Regions from separate parts of the Bradyrhizobium sp. 41S5 genome, predicted to be linked through region 3. Evidence: riboswitches for the same ligand, from Rfam matches in the RefSeq annotation. Region 3 holds a riboswitch; each other region holds the start of a gene.
The links. A riboswitch is a leader RNA that binds a small molecule or an ion and turns the genes downstream of it on or off. The one in region 3 is predicted to bind cobalamin.
Positions count from the first base shown of each region.

Region 1 (4,882 bases), 2.3 Mb from region 3:
CCTGGCGCCAGCAGCCTGGATCATCTGCCTGACAGCTTTCGACTTGTGGCTTCCGAGGTTGTCGAGAATGACGATGTCGCCTTCGCGCAGGGTTGGCAGGAGAAGGTGCTTCACATAAGCGCAGAAGCATTCGCCGTTGACCGGGCCGCCGAAGACGCAGGGTGCCGTGAGTTGGTCATGGCGGAGCGCGCCGAGGAATGTGAGGGTATCGCCAGTGACCGTGCGGGGCGAAGCCGCGCAGGCGTGCGCCCATGGGGCCCCAGCCCCGCAAAGGGGCCATGTTGGTCTTGATCCAAGGGTGAGTAGGCCGGGGGATTTTCACCCCCGGCCTCTCGCAGAACGGTGCGTGAACCTCTCGGTTCACACCGCTCCCGTCAGGTGAACGTGGTCGTTCCGAAGAACTGCCAGTGTACGAACAGCTCCGCGTTATTCCGAGCCAGCTTTCGCAAGAACAGCGAAGCACCGGTTTTGTGGAGCCGGAAGCGCTTGTACTTTCGCATGGTCCACGCCTTCAGCTTCTGATTGACGTAGTCGACCAGAGAGAACAGCGCTGAACGGCTGAACCGACCATAATAACCTATCCACCCCCGGAGGAGCGGATTGATCTGTTGGGCAATCTCAGCCAGCGTCCCCGGCGTTTGCCGGGGAATGTGCAAGCTTCGGATCGTTGCTCGCATGGTCTTCAAAGCTGTCGGACTGACCGCCGGGGTGTATCCACAAAAGAATTCCTTCCGCTGTGACGTTGCCACCTGCCGCGGCCTGAACTGATATCCGAGAAAGTCAAACTTGACCCTCTGATACGTTCGCCGACGCCTGTTGTCCATGCAATAGACGATCTGCGTCTTTGTCGGGTGCATCTGAAGTCCGCACACCTCCAACCTCGCTTGAAGCTCCGCCCTAATGGCCTCTGCTTCTTGCTCGGTCCGGCAGTGCACCAGTCCGTCGTCGGCATACCGACACCAAGGGAGGTCGGGATGTGTCCCCGCCATCCAGATCAAGCACGGGCTTGCGGTGACCGCCGATGTTGCCAAGCGCAACCGAGCCGGTCGCCCGCTGCCGCTGTGACCACTTCACAACCGACGAGAGCGCAACACCAAACCGTTCCGCCACAGATCGGCAGCTCTCGCCCGCTAAAACCGACGCCACCACACGCTCGCGAAGATCCAGGGAAAGAGGTCGGGTCATGCGATGCTGGCCTCCAATCCAGTCAGCATCTTGAATCATAAACCGCCAAAAACCGGAATCCCCTCCGATTCAGTTAAGCAATGAAATGCTCTAGTTGCAGCGCCAGGCAGATGTGCTTGGCACTCAAGGGCCCACAACGATACGAAACCGCCCATCAGCGCCGGGCGTTTGGAACAGACGCCGCCGAAGTGCACGCTTTAAGCAGGCGGGCAAGATGGTAGCATTCACTCGCTGGCATGCGCGATCGCTCGTGTCGGCCGACGCATATCGTGCTCTTCAATCGACCGGAAGATGCGGCCTCGACGCAAGTCCTGTCCTCCGCAAGCAGGTAGAGGCGCCGAGCCGTGCTAGCCTCGGCTTGAGCCGATCAATAGTTTCGAGAGAAACTGTCGAGCGGTGTTACTCAAGAGCGGTCTTACCATCAACCCGAACAGGCCGACCGCCGAGACGGCAACAGCAAAGACACCGAGGGCACTCCAAACAGCCATTTTCATTGCGAGCCGGTCTCCTTGGTTTGGTTGATATGCTTGCCTGGGCAGTATCGCCAAAAAGTGTCCGAGTGACGCCTACCAGAAATGGCTGGCATCACAGAACCACCTCGCGCCGCGTATGCTATCTTATTCGGTGGATCGTTGATTGCTTGGAGAAGGCAGCGCAGCGCGCCGTGCTTGATGAACCGGGGCCAGCTTGCATGAAAGCCGTCTGTTCGACCAAGTGGTCCTCGGTGCAAAGGCGGCGTATTCGGATTTGTCGCTGCCCACGCGGAGGGACATTCGGGATGTCATCCGATGTCCGTGATTGTAGAGCGACTTCTGCATCGAGTATGAACGGCGGGCATGCCGCTAGGCACATTAGCAGATCGCAACATGACGCGAGGTTGACGGAATATCCCTTTTGCCGATAATTGAAGGTGTCGAGGTTCTCCGGTCTCATTAGGCCGGAGCTAAGAGGGAAGCCGGTGTCAATTCCGGCGCTGTCCCCGCAACTGTGAGTAGCGAGCTGTCCAACGAAGGCACTGAAGCCTGACGGTTTCGGGAAGACCGGACAGCAGCGCTGAGCCGCGAGCCAGGAGACCTGCCCCGCCACTATCTTCGTCCACCGGCGGGTGTCCCGGTGGTGCGCCAAGCAACGGTCGCTCGCGCGGCTTCTTCTGCCTGCGTCCGCCATGGCCTTTGCCACCAATATGGGGTTAACGCTATGTCTCTTCTCTCTCTTCCGGTTGCCACACTCGGAACGCCACCCATCGGTCCAAGGCGAGAGCTCAAGGTTGCGCTCGAAAGTTACTGGGCCGGAAAAATCGCCGAACAGCAGTTGCTCGAGGATGCAGCTGGCCTACGTGCCGCAAATTGGGCTCGCCAGAGGTCTCTCGGTGTCACCGTGATCCCATCGAACGATTTCTCACTGTACGACCAGGTGCTCGACACCAGTGTCATGGTTGGTGCCATCCCAGCAGTCTACGAGCCGAATGCCGGATCCATTTCGCTCAAGACATACTTCGCCATGGCACGCGGGGCACAATGCGACGGTCAGGATGGGAGTTGCGGTCACCCGTCGCGTGGATATGGCGCACCCGCGCAGGAGATACCAAATGGTTCGACACCAACTACCATTACATGGTCCCGGAATTTCACCCGGGGCAGACTTTCAGACTATCCTCTCGCAAACCAATCGAGGAGTACGAGGAAGCCAAGGCCCTTGGCTTTCAGACGCGCCCTGTCCTGATCGGGCCGGTTACATTCTTGAAGCTTGGCAAGAGTGCCGATCCTGCGTTCCAGCCACTGTCACTGCTAGATGACCTGATACCGGTCTATATTGAGCTTTTGAAGGAATTGGCCAAACGCGGGGCAAATTGGGGTCAATTCGACGAACCTTGCCTGCAACCATGATCTTGATGCTTCGGCGAGCAACTCTCCGGCTTCGCATTTACCAAAAACGGTTGGGTGCAATCCTATGGCTCGCGCTGTGTCCGGCCGCCGATCCTGTTTGGAGATGTCTCGCGGCCGAAGCCGATCACGGTGGACTGGTGGCGCTATGCGCAGTCGCTAACCAAAAGGCCGATGAAGGCGATGTTGACCGTAAGACCGTATGTCCGCCTCTACCGATGAGGTGGCTCGCCCTACACTGCGCGTCCGAGGGTTGCTCGGGCGAACCGAGCCGATCCTCATCACAGGAGGACGAGCCGTGGCAGATTATAGGGAAGCATTCGTCGGAATCGATGTGGCCAAGCTGAGAAATGCCGTCGCGATTGCGGATGCAGGCCGGGAGGGGGAGGTTCGGTTCTTCGGCGAGGTTGATGCTTCGGCCACCAACATGCGCCGCGTCTTAGGGCGGATCGCCAACCGGTTTGACCGCGTCCACTTCTGTTACGAAGCCGGCCCGACTGGCTATGGTCTTTATCGCCTGATCCGGTCGCTCGGCCACCAATGCACGGTGGTGGCGCCGTCGCTGATCCCAAGGAAGCCGGGTGATCGTGTGAAGACGAACCGCCGGGACGCCGTTTCTCTCGCGCGGCTGCTACGCGCCGGCGAGCTGACGGCGGTATGGGTTCCCGATGAAGGTCACGAAGCGATGCGCGACCTCGTTCGCGCTCGATCGGCAGCGGTTGAGACGCTGCGCATCCACCGGCAGCAGGTGAGCGCCTTCATGCTCAAGCATGGCCGCACCTATCCCCGCAAAAAGGGCTGGACGATGCGCTATTTGCGTTGGCTCCAGGAACAACAGTTCGACCACCCCGCACATCAGATCGCGCTACAAGAAATGGTCGAAGCAGTTCGCGTCGCCAGGGACCGGGTCGACCGGCTCGAGCGCACGATCGAAGAGTTCGTCTCGACCTGGTCTCTGGAGCCGCTCGTGCGGGCGCTTCAAACATTGCGCGGCGTCGATCTGGTCGTCGCAGTGACATTCGCAACCGAGGTCGGTGACGTGAGCCGTTTTGAGGGCCCACGTCAACTTATGGGTTACCTCGGTCTGGTGCCAAGCGAGCGATCGACGGGAGAGGCTGTCAGACGTGGCGGCATCACCAAGGCCGGCAACGGCCGTGTTCGCCACATGTTGGTCGAAAGCGCCTGGACATATCGACACCCGCCGAAGATCGGCAAGACAAAACTATACCGGCTCGAACAGACGTCGCCAGCAGTGCGAGAGATTGCTTGGAAGGCGCAGAGCCGCTTGACGGCCCGGTACCGGAAGCTGGCGGCGCGCGGCAAACGAACGACGGTGGTCTGCACCGCTATCGCCCGTGAACTGGTGGGGTTCATGTGGGCGGTTGCCAGGCAAGTGCAGACAGCCTGATCGAGCGCCCTTATCATCGTGCATGGGCGGAGGCGGGACCACGGCAGAGGGAATGCCCGTCAGACGCTTTGTGGCCGGCAAGAGCGCCGACGCCCGCAGTAAGATAGGAGCAGACCTCGGACGCACAATCGGGAATGCGGTAGCCAACCCGCGCATCAGAGCTTGATCACCGACGTCCTTCGGTTCCGCCTCCACCTATGCACGACCATCTCTATGAATAGCCGATCGACGACGATCGGGGCGGTGCTCTGCGTTCTAATCCTTGACAGCGGACATCAGAGCGCTGTTCAGCGGCCACCTTCCGGATGACGGGGTGATCTGCGAGTCTGCGGTTCGGTTTGGACCGTTAGGCTTAGAATGGACACAGAGCATAGTGCTATCACGGAGCCGGTGCGGCGGCTTGAAG
Region 1 is NZ_CP083721.1:7,314,825-7,319,706, forward strand. Features, by position in the region: partial or broken gene HAP47_RS35150 (IS630 family transposase) at 1-295, opposite strand, end outside; gene HAP47_RS35155 (group II intron maturase-specific domain-containing protein) at 375-677, opposite strand; partial or broken gene HAP47_RS35160 (reverse transcriptase domain-containing protein) at 822-989, opposite strand; partial or broken gene HAP47_RS41965 (helix-turn-helix domain-containing protein) at 994-1,185, opposite strand; cobalamin riboswitch at 2,085-2,281, shown strand; partial or broken gene HAP47_RS35170 (5-methyltetrahydropteroyltriglutamate--homocysteine S-methyltransferase) at 2,383-3,062, shown strand; gene HAP47_RS41795 (hypothetical protein) at 3,126-3,290, shown strand; gene HAP47_RS35175 (IS110 family transposase) at 3,367-4,476, shown strand; gene tnpA (IS66-like element accessory protein TnpA) at 4,867-4,882, shown strand, end outside.
Region 1: linked by a shared signal. The riboswitch ahead of HAP47_RS35170 (5-methyltetrahydropteroyltriglutamate--homocysteine S-methyltransferase) and the one ahead of HAP47_RS05610 (TonB-dependent receptor) in region 3 are both predicted to bind cobalamin.

Region 2 (4,882 bases), 2.2 Mb from region 3:
ATCTGAGATCATTGAATGCGCATCTAACTGGTGGCACGTGCCAAGTTTCACTTGGTACGTCTTCGATTCGATCACTACGCGTGATCTGCTGCCGGTTTGATGGACACCCGGTTAAGCTAATCCCACCTTGCGCTCGAACTTAAGCGGGCTGAGATCGCCGATGGTCGAGTGCCTGCGGGTCGTGTTGTAAAATCGTTCGATGTAGTCGAACACATCGGCGCGTGCCTCATCTCTGGTTCGATAAATCTTGTTGGCCGTACGCTCGGTCTTGAGCGAGGAGAAGAAGCTCTCCAGCTCATGCTGCAAACGATGCCGTGGTCGGCCATCAGGCGCTGGAACTGCTCGCTGGTGTACTGGCTGCCCTGGTCGGAGTGATGCAACAGTGCATCCGGCTTGCCGCGCCGCCAGACGGCCATCAACAATGCGTCCGTCACGAGCTGTGCCGTCATGGCGGCACTCATCGACCAGCCCACCACGCGGCGTGAGAACAGGTCGATCACCGCTGCGACATAGAGCCAGCCTTCGGCCGTCCAGAGATAGGTGAAGTCGGCGATCCACTTCTGGTTCGGCCGCTCGGCGGCGAACTGCCGGTCAAGGAGGTTCGCCGGTACGGTCTCGAGCTGTCGATCGCCGCTGTCCTTCGGCAAGCGCCGACGTCGCGGCCGCGCCCGCAAGCCTTGCAGGCGCATCAGCCGCTCAATCCGGTGCAGGCCCCAATCCGCCCCGTCGGCGAGCAGGTCACGCCACACCCGGCGTGCGTCATAGGTGCGGTCGCTGGCGGCGAAGCTGGCCTTGACCTTGCCGCCGAGCTCCTCGTCGCTGCGGGATCTGGTGCTGGGAGAGCGATTCAGCCAGGCATGGAAGCCCGACCGCGACACTCCCAGCGCATCGCATAGCCATGCCACCGGCCAGATCGTCCGGTGCTTCGCGACGAAGGCGAACTTCATGTCGCTTCCTTCGCGAAGTAGGCTGCGGCCTTTTTTAGGATATCCCACTCGGCCTTCAGCTTGGCGACCTCACGGCGCAGCCGCTCGATCTCCTGCTGCTCCGGCTTCATCTGCCCGTAGCCGGGAAAGGCTTGCGCCGGGTCGGAGCCCAACTCCTTCACCCATTTGCGGAGAACATTCTCATGAACATCCAGGTCACGGCCGGCTTGCGCCACCGACACCCCACGGTCCCGCACCAGCTTGACCGCCTCGACCTTGAACTCGCGGCTGAACTTCCGTCTTTTCATCGCCACCTCCGGCTTCATGAAACACCTAATCTCGGTGTCCATCAAACCGGCAGCAGCTCAGCGGGCTGTATCTCTATGTGGCGCCGAGCATCGGCTCACCCATCATCAAGCTCGCTCATGGCCTCATCCATATCCGACTGGGAATCGCTTATGACTTGCGTGGCGACGGAAACGAGAGCCTTTTCGAATGCTCGGCGCAGTAGCGCTGCACGCGTGTCATCGCCGCCGCTCTCGGCGGTGTCGGAGGGGGCGCCAACCTGCGGCGCTGTTGCATTAATATCGGCTGCGTTCATGTCGTAACACCCGGATAGCGGCGTCGCCGCGAGATGACCTATCCGCTTCATGCTAGCAGGGACAGCTTGCGAAAAGCTGACTAAGATCGAGCCTCCTTGGCGGCTTCATCCATGACCACGCAAGTGAGGACAACCGTATGCCGGCACGGTCATTACTGCGATCGGAGCTCTGGTAAATCATGGCGCCAAAACACTTGGCCACGTCAGCAAGCGCGACGGCGACTGTTGCGCGTTGAAGGCTCAGTGGTACCATAAGCATTTGTGGAGCTATCGCGCTCGATCTGGCGCGCGCGGCAAGCCACCGAGATCGCACGATCATGGCAGGGACGCACCTCACGCCAGTTCCACAAGAAGAGCAACACCTTGCTGGCGCATCGCATTCTCGACCGCTTTGAATTGCAAGCCAAACGTTGCGCGTCATGAGATTATCCCTCGCCAGCATCGCCCGGAACCTTCGCCGAACGGATTCCTATCCAACGCGGACTCGCATAGGCACCCGTCATCGCGACGGAGCATCGAAATCAAAATGCTGCCACTCTTTTCACGGAATGGGCCGAAGCAGGGGGGCATTTGCTCGAACACAGCGTTGCGGGCCCAGACCCGGAGCGGACGTGGCGTCCTGCGTCTCGACTCCCCTGCCACAAGCCTTGACGAATCTCGACGCGCGGCGTCTGTATGTAGATCTGCCACGGTCTTCCATTCTGCATCTAGTAGGGTGGAAGCTAAGAGAGAACCCGGTGCGCCGGTAACGGCTATTCCGGGGCTGCCCCCGCAACTGTAAGCGGCGAGCGGTTGTCATAATGGTCACTGGCCGCGACAGCACCGGGAAGGCCGACAGCCGCAGCGACCCGCGAGCCAGGAGACCTGCCGCGACAGAATAGAACGTCCTCGGGCGGGGTGCCCCGTGCGTCGCTTGCAGCCTGGGACGTTTGACCCGTCTCCTCGCAAGTCGTGCGCGTGGCTTCCCCCCCTAACATCGCGGGGTTGCCGATGTCGTCGTCTTACGATTTCAATCAGCATGGTCATCTAATTGAGTGGCCGAGTGTGCGGCCGTGGCCGGCGCGGCCAAAGTCTGCCGCGCCTCAGCGGTGTGTTGTGCCGCCGCCGTCATCGCCTCCGCTGCCGCGGCCTCTCGCGCCATTGCCAAAGCCGTCCGATCTCACGCTCGATCGATCGCGCGACGGCCTGCTGACCGCGTTCGGCAAGCTAACGCTGACCGATCGTTATCTGCTCGTCGGCGAAAGCGTCCAGGACATGTTCGCGCGGGTGTCCTGTGCCTTCGCGGACGATGTTGCGCACGCCCAACGTCTCTATGACGCGATGTCTCGGCTGTGGTTCATGCCAGCCACGCCGGTGCTGTCCAATGGCGGCACCACGCGCGGCCTGCCAATCTCGTGCTTCCTTAACTCGGTGTCCGACTCGCTCGAAGGCATCGTTGGCACCTGGGACGAAAACGTGTGGCTTGCCTCCAACGGGGGCGGTATCGGCACGTACTGGGGCAATGTTCGCTCGATCGGAGAGAAGGTGAAGGGCGGCGTCAGCTCAGGCGTCATCCCGTTCATCCACGTCATGGACGGCCTGACGCTGGCGATCAGCCAGGGCTCGTTGCGGCGCGGCTCGGCGGCGGTCTATCTCGATATCCAGCATCCCGAGATCGAGGAGTTTCTCGAGATCCGCAAGGCGTCCGGCGACTTCAACCGCAAGAGCCTCAACCTGCATCACGGCATCAACCTCACCGACGAGTTCATGCGTGCCGTGGGCGCCGGCACCGCGTTCGCTCTGCGCAGCCCGAAGACGAACGAGGTCGTCCGCGAGATCGACGCGCGACAGCTATGGCAACGCATTCTTGAGAACCGGTTGCAGACAGGCGAGCCTTATCTCTTGTTCATCGACACTGTGAATCGCGCGCTTCCCAAGCACCAGCGCGAGCTCGGTCTCAAGGTCTCGACCTCCAACCTGTGCAGCGAGATTACGCTCCCGACCGGCATCGACCATCGCGGCGAGGAGCGCACCGCGGTGTGCTGTCTGTCATCGCTCAACCTCGAGACTTGGGACCAATGGAATGAGGAACCCGGCTTCATCGAGGACGTCATGCGCTTCCTCGACAACGTGCTCACCCACTTCATCACGACGGCGCCGGAGGGTATGAAGCGGGCCCGCTACGCCGCCCTGCGCGAGCGCTCCGTCGGACTTGGCGTCATGGGCTTCCACTCGTTCCTCCAGGCGAATGGCATTCCAATGGAGAGTGGCTTGGCGAAATCATTCAATCTAAAGATGTTTCGGAAGATCCGGGGTGATGCCGACGCGGCATCCGTCGCCCTTGCTCGCGAGCGTGGCCCGTGCCCGGACGCCCTGGAACGTGGCGTGATGGAGCGCTTCAGCCAGAAGATCGCGATCGCGCCGACTGCTTCGATCAGCATCATCTGCGGCGGCACCAGCGCATGCATCGAGCCGATCCCGGCCAACATCTACACCCACAAGACGTTGTCTGGTGCCATCTCGGTACGTAATCCTCATCTGACCAGGGTACTGATCGCCAAGGGCGCCGACACCCCGGTGACCTGGCAGTCGATCATTGCGCAGGAGGGTTCGGTCGCCCATCTCGACATTCTGTCGGAACACGAGAAAGCGGTGTTTCGCACCGCCTTCGAGGTCGACCAGCGCTGGATCGTCGAGCTTGCAGGCGACCGGGCCGCATTCATCTGCCAGAGTCAGTCAATCAACCTCTATCTGCCGGCCGAGGTCGATAAGTGGGATCTCCACATGCTGCACTGGACGGCGTGGAAGCGTGGGGTGAAGAGCCTTTATTACTGCCGTTCAAAATCGATCTCGCGCGCGGCGTTCGCCGGCAAGATCGTCGACGATGACGAGGCCGCGCCGCGGCAGCCGCCTGCGCAGCGCACCGATTATGAGGAGTGCCTCGCATGTCAATGATCGATCTCTCGTCTGTCGATCCGCGCACGCTGATCGGCAAGGGACGCGTTGGTCTCCTTGACTCGATGGGCAGCTATGACGTTGATCGCTACGCTTGGGCCTACGAGTTCTGGAAGCGTCAGCAGCAGACGCATTGGATGGCCGAGGAGGTGCCGCTCGGCAACGACCTCAAGGACTGGGCGTCGGACCGCGTCACCGCCAGCGAGCGCGCGCTGCTCACCCAGATCTTTCGCTTCTTTACTCAGTCCGACATCGAGGTCGGTGACAATTATCTCAAGCGATACATCCCGATTTTCCAGCCGCTCACCGTCCAGATGATGATGGCGGCCTTCACGAACATGGAGACGGTCCACATCGACGCCTATGCGCTGCTGCTCAAGACGCTCGGCATGCCCAAGACCGAGTTCGAGGCATTTCGCAG
Region 2 is NZ_CP083721.1:7,423,203-7,428,084, reverse strand. Features, by position in the region: partial or broken gene HAP47_RS35665 (IS3 family transposase) at 112-1,234, opposite strand; gene HAP47_RS35660 (hypothetical protein) at 1,330-1,527, opposite strand; cobalamin riboswitch at 2,200-2,413, shown strand; gene HAP47_RS35655 (ribonucleoside-diphosphate reductase subunit alpha) at 2,668-4,461, shown strand; gene HAP47_RS35650 (ribonucleotide-diphosphate reductase subunit beta) at 4,452-4,882, shown strand, end outside.
Region 2: linked by a shared signal. The riboswitch ahead of HAP47_RS35655 (ribonucleoside-diphosphate reductase subunit alpha) and the one ahead of HAP47_RS05610 (TonB-dependent receptor) in region 3 are both predicted to bind cobalamin.

Region 3 (4,882 bases):
TCTGCAGTGCCAGGCCGGCAGTTGGATTGCTGGGATCGGGAATGGTCAGGCCGGTCTTGACGATCTCGTACCCCGCCAGCGTCCACTCGCCGCGGCCGCCCCAGAACGACTGCTTGACGCCGATTTCGGTCTGCTTGCCGGTCGCGAGTTGGAAGGTTTTCTGTGAGGTCGACAGCGAGATCAAGTTGCTGACCGGATCGACGCCGACCGCATACTGGCCGTAGAACGCGAGGTTCTTGATCGGCTCGTACACCAACCCGGTTCGCCTGCTGGTGCCCGACAGCGTGGTCTCAAAATTGTTCGCCGGCGTCTTGTAGTCCGTGCGATCGACCTCGGGACGATCGTACCGGACGCCGGTGACGAGCGACAATTGATCGGTCAGCGACAGGCGATCTTCGGCGAACAGCGCGTATTGATTGACGATCGCGTTGAAGCCAGGCGTCGTCGCCGTGGTCGTCGCGAAGAACGATCCGGGATCGAACACGTAAGGATTGACCGACGACGCGCCGCCATAGGGCGAATTGTTGGTGTGGGTGAAGTCGATCCGGTTGACGTCGAACCCGGCGACGAACTGGTTCGCGAGCCCGAGGACGTGACCGCTGAAGGTCGTATCCATCCGGTTGCCGAGCTGCTTCTGGTCGTGGAAGATCTCGATGTAGCTGGAGCGGTCGATCAGCTGGGTCTTCGGGTTCCAGGTGTAGTTTTCGATATCGCGCCAGTGCCGCTCGCTGGTCAGATAATACAGCGTGTTGTTGATCTTGATGCCGTCGGCGACGTCCCACTCGGTCTTGAACTGGGTCCAGCCGTCCTGATAGCGGATCGCGCCGTCCAATGCGTTGTAGTTCTTGAAGCGCAGCGCGTCCTGGATCGTGCCGTTGATCAGCGGCGTGCCGAAATAGCGCGACGGGCTGCGGTCGCCGTAAGCTTCAGAGAGCGTAAAGGCGAGATTGTCCGATGCCTGCACGCGCACGGCGGCGGAGACCACTGCATTCGAGGTCTTGTCGCGATCGACCCAGCCGTCCGACATGTTGCCGGTGGCGTTGATGCGGTAGGACACATTGGGATTGATCGGACCAGTGCTGTCGACCGACAGCCGCCGCGTCATGTTGCTGTCGAGCGAGACCTCGGCCTCATTATAGGGCGTGCCCTGCGGCTTCTTCGGAACGACGTTGACGACGCCGCCGATCGCGCCTTCGCCGTACAGCACCGAGGCCGGGCCGCGCAGCACCTCGATGCGTTGCGTCGACCAGGTGTCGTAGGGGAATGTCAGGGTGCCGGAGCCGATATAGAAGCGCGTGCCGTCGTACAGCGTCATCACCGAGTTGCTGCCGGCAAAGCCGCGGGTGCTGAACGACAGGCCGCCATTGCCGGGCGCCGGCGTTGCGATGAACCCGGCCGCGTTCTGGGTGACGGCATCGAGCACATTGTGCTGGCCGCGTTCGGCGATGGTTTGCGCCGTGATGATCTCGACGCTGGCCGGCGTCTGCAGCGGCGTCAGGTTGAGACGACTGCCTGCACCTCCCTGCGTGGTGGCGTTGAGCGTCGGCGATGCCGATCCCGATGCACCTGACGCCGCAGCGCGCGGCCGCGACGACGTCGCCGAGTTGCGGCTTCGCGCCGCGGGGTTGGGCTTTGTGGATGTCGAGGGTGCGACCTCGATCGGATCGAGCGTCGTGGGTGGAGATGTTTGTGCCGAACCTTCAGCCGGCAGCAGCAGCGATGACAGGGAGCAAACGAGACCGAGGCGCCAACGGCGCGCAGCGGGAGAGGACGGAGACATGAAAGGACTCGCGGTAACGTGGCACGTCACCGCGAACGCGGACTGGCGCATTGCCCCAAAGGCAGTGCTCCGATCCCACCAGGACGCCCCCGCCCGATATGCTCGCGTGTGACCACGACTGACGGCAGGTCTCCTGGCTCACGGGTCATCGCCTGTCGACGCCTTCCCGGGCGGAGTGGCCCAGTGGCAAATTGACGAAAGGCTCGCCGTTTACAGTTGCGGGGACAGCTGCGGCATTGGGGTTACCCTCGCACCGCATTCCCTTTTGATCCCCGAAGGGAACCGTCGACAGAAACGATAGGTGGTGCGGGATGGGCTGTCAATTCGATGCGATTGTCGCACTCATGCGTTGCGGGATGATGCTGCTGCGATGACGCGGCGACAGCGCCGGCCGACGCGAGGATTCTCTATTCCGTCATCCTGAGGTGCGAGCGGAGCGAGCCTCGAAGGATGCACGGCCACGCTGGTGGCCGTCGATCCTTCGAGACGCCGCTTCGCGGCTCCTCAGGATGACGGAATACCTAATTCGCATCACCCTGCTCCGACACATCCCTGCATCACCTCATCGATCTCGGCCCGCGACAGAGCGCCCATCTCGGCGATGAACACGATTCGCGTGCGTGGCACACCGGGTGCCGGCACGCCGCCGGCAGCCAGTGTCGCGCGTCCGCCGGCGAGTTGAAACACCGTCAGCCGTCCGGGCTGCTCGACCGTCTCGAACAATCCCTTCGCCCGCGCCAGCTTCGGCGCCAGTCTGCCGATCGCCTGCTGCAAGCGCGGCAACCGCACCGGCCGCTCCGAGGTCCAGCTCAGCGTCTCGAACCGGTCCGATACCGGCCGTCGCGGCGCGGCCTCGCGCGGCGCCGGCAACTGATCGAGGTCCGCGGGAAACAGCAGCGCTGCAGGCACCTCGCCATGCAAGGCATCAACGACCACGGCCGCCGGACGCGCTGCCCGTACCGCGTCGCGGATCGCGGCGCACGCGGCTGCATCGGCCAAGTCGACCTTGCTCAGCGCCACCACATCCGCTGCCCGTAGTTGCGAACGCAGCAGCACATCGTTCAGCATCGCCGAAGGCTGCGTCGCGTCGACCACGCACAGCACGGTCTCGAGCGGCGCCTCCTTCCAGATCACCGGATCCATCAGGTTGCGCACGATGTCGGCGGGATCGGCAATCCCGCTGGTCTCAATCACGATGAGTTCGGGACGCGGATCACGCCGCAGCAAGGTTGCGAGGGTGCGCAGCAGATCGCCCTCCAGCGTGCAGCAGATGCAGCCATTGCTCAGGCTGACCACGCCGTCGCTGGCGCCCGCGATCAGTTCCGCGTCGATATTGATCGCGCCGAAATCGTTGACCACGGCGGCGATGCGGCGGCCTTGCGCATGCGCCAGCAGATGGTTGACGACCGTGGTCTTGCCCGCCCCGAGAAAACCCGCGACCAGCAGGATCGGGACCGGCACGTCAACCCCCAGCGACGGGCCGGCGCACCGGCCGGCCGGGCCGTGCCGCGACGTCGAGGACGCCATCATTGATCAGCGGCTGGCCGCTGACCACGAGATGCCGCACACCTTCCGCCGGGCGGTTCATCGCGGAGAAGGTCGCGCGGTCGCTGAGCGTCTCGAAGTCGAACACCACGACGTCAGCGTCGGCGCCGACCTGCAACCTGCCCTTGGCGTGCATCGCCGGCGTGCTCGCCGACAGAATCTCGGCCGGGATCAGCGCGCATTTGCGGATGCCCTCGAGCAGCGACACCTTCCGGCGCTCGCGCACCCATTCGCGGATGAAGCGGGTGAAGCAGCCGGCCGAACGCGGATGCGAGGTGGCATCGTCGGGCAGCGGCCAGGCGTCGCCGGTGTAGGGGCGGCCGTCCGATAGCGTCCACGGCATCGCGTCGGACGCGATCGCACCGCCCGGATACAGCACCGCCATGTCGAGCAGATCGCGATGATGCGCGTTGTTCTCGATATCGAGCACATGCCACAGCACCAGCGTCGAGGGTTCCGCGGCCTGCGCCGCCAGCAGTTCCTCGCGGCTGCCGAAGCGGTGACCGTCGGTCACGCGCTGCACCGAATCATAGCCGAGGCCGTTGCGCTCCTCGAATTTGGGATCGCTGAAGAAGGTCGCCGCCAGCACGGTCGAGCCGGTGCCGTAGGGATAGGCCTCTACCGTGATCGGCAGGCCCTGCGCCTGCGCCTTGGCGATCAGCGCAACACAGCGCTCGATGTCCGTCTTGCTCGACGAGTTGAAATGGCAGATGTGCATGTGCGCGCCGGTTGCGCCGGCATAGCCGATCAGGCGGATATAGGCCTCGGCCGCGCTCTCGGGATCGATGCGGGACATGTAAGCGACGTGGGTAAAGGTCGGCACCGCATGATCAGCGGCGAGCTGGCACACCGCGGTCAGTTCCTGCACGCCGGCGCCCGGCGCATAGGCGTTGAGAATACCGATGCCGATGCCGCCCTCATTCAGTCCGGTGGCAAGGCGCGCGAGGATGCCGCCGACCTCGTCCTCGGTCGCCACGTTCTCGATCCAGCGGCGATCGCGCATCGCTGCACCGAATGATTCCAGCGAGCTTTCCGAATTCGAGCCGGTCATCGCGCCGATCCGCGCGAACGCCCAGTTGGCGGCGGCGCCGTAGTTCAGCACCCGCCCCTTCTCGGCCTGGCGCTCGTACCAGGATGCCACCGGCAACACGCCGGCCTCGAGATCGAGCGATGTCGTCACCCCGTCGAATGCCTGCATGCGATCTGCCGGAATGGTCTGGCCATGCGCGTGCAGGTCGATGAAGCCGGGCGCCACCACAAGGCCGGTGGCGTCGATCTGCCGCTCGGCGCCGCCGAGGCCGGTGCCGACCGCGGCGATCTTGCCGTCGACGACGGCGACGTCGCCGATCGCATCCATCCCGCTGGCCGGATCCACCACCCGGCCGCCGCTGATCACCAAACCACCCATCTCGCCACTCCCCGCATTGTCCGACACCGACCGATCTCTTTCGAGCACAGAGAAGCGCATCGCGCTCATCGCAGCAACCCGGCCAGGGCTGTGGCGACATGCTGTGGCGGAATATCCGCCGCGCCGTGACGGCGATTGCAGAGAGCCCC
Region 3 is NZ_CP083721.1:1,181,932-1,186,813, reverse strand. Features, by position in the region: gene HAP47_RS05610 (TonB-dependent receptor) at 1-1,780, opposite strand, end outside; cobalamin riboswitch at 1,887-2,082, opposite strand; gene HAP47_RS05605 (CobW family GTP-binding protein) at 2,312-3,241, opposite strand; gene HAP47_RS05600 (amidohydrolase family protein) at 3,243-4,733, opposite strand.

Region 4 (4,882 bases), 4.0 Mb from region 3:
AAACGCGCCATCGCGGCAATCGGGATCATCCTCCGGTGCGCTCCATGCGCGCGAAAGATCGTCCTGGAGCTGCCGCGGAAGGCTTGAGATCGCTGCGCGATATTCGGCCACGTCCCATGTCAGCTTCCGGTGCAAAAGCGCGTCACCCAGCGGCCCCACCGGCTCAAGGTCAAAGCCCGCAGCCGCGAGATCGGCCAGCAACGCCTCGATCGAGGCAAGTGCATCGAGGCCGACGGCATGCGCGATCTGGTGCGGGCGGCCGGGATAGTTCGAGAGCACGAGCGCAAGCTGCTTCTCCTGCACCGGCTTGTCGGCAAGACCGTGCCAGGCTGCCACGCGCGCGGCGACCGCTGCGACGCGCTCGGCATCCGGCCGATGCGCAAGACGCGCGAATTGCAGATCGGGATCGCGCTCGCCGGGCGATTTGAAGCTCACGACGCCCGTGAACAGGCGGCCGTCGACCTCCGGCAGCACCACGTGCATCGCGAGATCGCCGGGCGACAGGCCGCGCAGCGACAAGGCCCAATCCTCACGCTGCGCCGTCGACAGAGCGACCTGGAACACCGGGCACGATGCGGCATCGAACGGCGTCGTACCGTCGTCACCCGCCGCGGAGAACGCGGTCACATTGACGATGGCGGCCGGGCTGCATTGCGCGAACTGAGCGCGCAGCCAATCGGCCACGCCCGCCGCCTTCAACGAGGTGACGAACACGCCGTGGGCATCGAATCCCTTTTCGCGCAAAGCCTCGATCAGCGCATCGACCGGCGCCGTGTCGCCGGCCGCCAGATAGGAGCGATAAAAAGTCACCAGCACAAGCGGCCGGCCATCCGGTGCCGGCAGCGCCGCGACGGCACCGCGCTGCGAGTCGTAGACGCCGATCTCGGGAAGATCGATCTCACCGACAACCGGCCCGGCATAAAGGCCGGACGCCAGCGCCAGTTGCGCGATCACGGCCTGCGCGGCAACGGGGCCGCCCTTGTCGCACAGCACCTTCAGGCGGCGCAGCGTCGAGACCGGCAAGGTCGAGAATTCATCCAGCCGCAAATCGTCGCGGCCATCCGCCGGCAGCACCACCAGGGCGATGCCGCGTTCCTTCGCCAGGCGATGCACCACTGCCAGGCCATATGACCAATAGGGTTCGCCGCCGATCAGCCGCACCAGGATGCCGCGCGCATGCGACAGGGTCCGCTCGATATAGGTATCGACCGACAGCGGATGGCGCAGCTCCGCGAGATTGGCGAGCCGCAGCGACGGCAGCGCGGCACGGCCCCGCCGCCAGCCGGCTGCAAACGCGGCAAGGTCGCTGTCGGAAAACGACAGCACCACGAGATCGGCCGGATCCTGGCCGAGGTCCCTTGGCGTCGCGGTCTCCTCAAGGCCGCGGCTCTCGCGGAAGACGACGTGCATCAGACACCTAGTCGCGCCCGGATCGCGGCTTCATCGATATCGCTGTGTTCGCCGATCACGACGAGCTTCGACTGCCGCGCCCGCGCGCCCCAGGGCATGTCGAACTGATGCCTCACCCGCTCGCCGACCGATTGCACGAGCAACCGCATCGGCTTGCCTGCGACCGCGATATATCCCTTGGCCCGCAGCACGTTCTGCTCGCGCGACAGCCCCTTGATCGACGCGATGAGCGCGTCGACGTCCGAAATCTCCGGAAGGTCGATCACCACGGAATTGAAGTCGTTGTGCTCATGTTCGTCCTCACCGTCGTGGTGAGACGGCCGCGACGCGAGGTCATCTTCCGCCGCCGCTTCAAGACCGAGGATCACGCGGGCGTCGATCGCGCCATCGACGATGGGCAACATCGGCACCTCGCGCGGCATCTCGGCTGCGATCAGCGCCTTGGCCGCTTTGATCCCCTCGGCACCCGCGAGATCGGCCTTGGTCAGCAGCACGATATCGGCACAGGCGATCTGATCCTCGAACACTTCGGACAACGGCGTTTCGTGGTCGAGATTCTCATCTGCCGCGCGCTGCGCATCCACGGCGGCCGGGTCCGGCGCAAAGCGGCCGGCAGCAACGGCCTCCGCATCGGCCAGCGCGATCACGCCGTCGACCGTGATCCGCGAGCGGATTTCCGGCCAGTCGAACGCCTTCAGCAACGGCTTCGGCAACGCGAGACCCGACGTCTCGATCACGATATGATCGGGCCTCACGGGGCGCGCCAGCAATTGCTCCATCGCCGGGATGAAATCGTCGGCGACGGTACAGCAGATGCAGCCATTGGCGAGCTCGACGATATTCTCGGTCGGGCAATTGGCGTCGGCGCAGGACTTCAGGATCTCGCCGTCGACGCCTTCGCTGCCGAATTCGTTCACCAGCACCGCGAGCTTCTTGCCGTTGGCATTCCGGATCAGATGCTGGATCAGCGTCGTCTTGCCGGACCCGAGAAAGCCGGTCACGACGGTGACCGGAACCTTGGCGAGCGTCATCATTCTGCGGCCTCCGGCACGACGGCGATGGGTGGAATGCGGGCAAGCGATTGCTTGCGAAAGATTTCCGGGCGGCTGCGCCACGGCACGATGCCGTCAGGCGCCGCGGCATAGGCGGAGGCGCCGGCGATCACATCCCTGGCATTGTCAGCGGACAGGCGGCCGTAGACATAGGACCATCGCCCCGGCGCGCTGAGTGCGACCGAGCAACCCTGGCTGCAAGCCGACAGGCATTCGACCGGAACCAGATTGACGTCATCGGGCACGCCGGCCTCAACAAGCGCGGCATGCAGGCGCGCACCGGGCGCGATCTCGCCTTCGGCCGCCGTCTGGCCGGCGCGACAGGTGATACAGACATGAAGTGTAACGCTCATCGCCCTTCCTGGATTGACTGCGGGAAGCGATGAGGCACACGAACCTGACGTGAACAGGTTCGTTCCCCGTCGCGGAACACCCCGTCCGCCGGTCTCAAACACACTGCGTCGGCAGGTCTCCCGGCTTGCGGAGTAGGATTTCTCCCGTGATGCCCACCTTCCCGACTCCATCAGGGAATCAGTGGCTTGGGCATCTCTCCGGTCACGGTCGCGGGGGCGGCTGCGCTTTGGGCAAACCTTGCGGTCCGAGCCCTATCGCATTCCCTCTTCGCCTGTCGTAGGACAGGAACCAACGCGGGGTCACCATTCGTCCTGGCCTCGCACTTGTCAAGCCGAAGGAACGTGATGATTTCTGATGGAAACGACGCTGACGACGGCGACGTCGGCACCGACCCTTCGCTGGATGCGCGCCATGCGGCCAAAATGGCGAAAAAGAAGGTCGCCCGCGACAAGATCATGGCGACCAAGAGCGGCGAAAAGGGTCTGATCATCGTTCACACCGGCGCCGGCAAAGGAAAATCCTCCTCCGCCTTCGGCATGATCGTGCGCTGCGTAGCGCACGGCTTTCCCTGCGCCGTGGTGCAATTCATCAAGGGCGCCTGGGATACCGGCGAGCGCCGCCTGCTCACCGGGCATTTCGGCGATCTCTGTCAATTCCATGCGATGGGTGAAGGTTTTACCTGGGAGACGCAGGATCGCGCCCGCGACATCGCGGCAGCGCAGGCCGGCTGGGAAAAGGCCAAGCAGCTGATCGCGGATCCGAGCCTGCGCATGGTCGTGCTCGACGAGATCAACATCGCGCTCCGTTACGATTATCTGGCGATAGCCGATGTCGTCGAGTTCCTGACGACGTCGAAGCCGCCGATGACGCATGTCGTGCTCACCGGGCGCAACGCCAAGGAGGAGCTGATCGAGATCGCCGACCTCGTCACCGAGATGACATTGGTGAAGCATCCGTTCCGCTCCGGCATCAAGGCCCAGCCGGGCGTCGAGTTCTGACTGTCAGCACCATGGCGCGCGCATTGATGATCCAGGGAGCCGGCTCGGACGTGGGCAAGTCGCTCGTCGTCGCCGGCCTCGCGCGTGCCGCGAGACGGCGCGGCCTGCGCGTGCTGCCCTTCAAGCCGCAGAATATGTCCAACAACGCCGCCGTGACCGTCGACGGCGGCGAGATCGGGCGTGCGCAGGCGTTGCAGGCGCTCGCTGCCGGCGTCGAGCCGCACACCGACATGAACCCGGTGCTGCTGAAGCCGGAAACCGATGTCGGCGCCCAGGTCATCGTGCACGGCAAACGGATCGCGACCGCACGCGCGCGCGAATATGCCACCATGAAGCCGTCGCTGATGGGCGCGGTGCTGGAGAGCTTTGGGCGCCTGAAGCAGCGCGCCGACCTCGTTCTGGTCGAAGGCGCCGGCAGCCCCGCCGAAGTCAACCTGCGCAAGTCCGATATCGCCAATATGGGCTTTGCGCGCAGAGCCGACGTGCCCGTGGTGCTGGTCGGCGATATCGACCGCGGCGGCGTCATCGCGCAACTCGTCGGCATCCAGGCGGTGATCGATCCTGATGATGCCGCGATGATCCAGGGTTTTGTCATCAACAAATTCCGCGGCGATCCGACGCTGTTCGACGACGGCTACCGCCTGATCGAAGCCCGCACCGCCTGGCGCGGCTTCGGCGTGCTGCCCTGGTTCGTTCGCGCCGGCGAGCTTCCGGCCGAAGACGCGCTCGGGCTCGGCGAGGCGCGCAAGCCCGGCCAGTGCAAGATCGCCTTCCTTGCGCTGTCGCGGATCGCCAATTTCGACGACCTCGATCCGCTCAAGCTCGAACCCGGCGTCGATCTCGTGATGGTGCGGCCGGGCCAAGCCATTCCGGGCGACGCGCGGCTCGTCATCCTGCCCGGCTCGAAATCGACCCGCGGCGACCTCGCCTTCCTGCGCGCGCAAGGCTGGGATATCGACCTGCTGGCGCATCATCGCCGCGGCGGCCATATCCTTGGGCTGTGCGGCGGATACCAGATGCTTGGGCAGAGCGTCGCCGACCCTGATGGGATCGAGGGACTCGCCGGCG
Region 4 is NZ_CP083721.1:5,613,491-5,618,372, forward strand. Features, by position in the region: gene cobN (cobaltochelatase subunit CobN) at 1-1,410, opposite strand, end outside; gene cobW (cobalamin biosynthesis protein CobW) at 1,410-2,444, opposite strand; gene HAP47_RS27295 (DUF1636 family protein) at 2,441-2,815, opposite strand; cobalamin riboswitch at 2,909-3,124, opposite strand; gene cobO (cob(I)yrinic acid a,c-diamide adenosyltransferase) at 3,161-3,814, shown strand; gene HAP47_RS27305 (cobyric acid synthase) at 3,826-4,882, shown strand, end outside.
Region 4: linked by a shared signal. The riboswitch ahead of HAP47_RS27295 (DUF1636 family protein) and the one ahead of HAP47_RS05610 (TonB-dependent receptor) in region 3 are both predicted to bind cobalamin.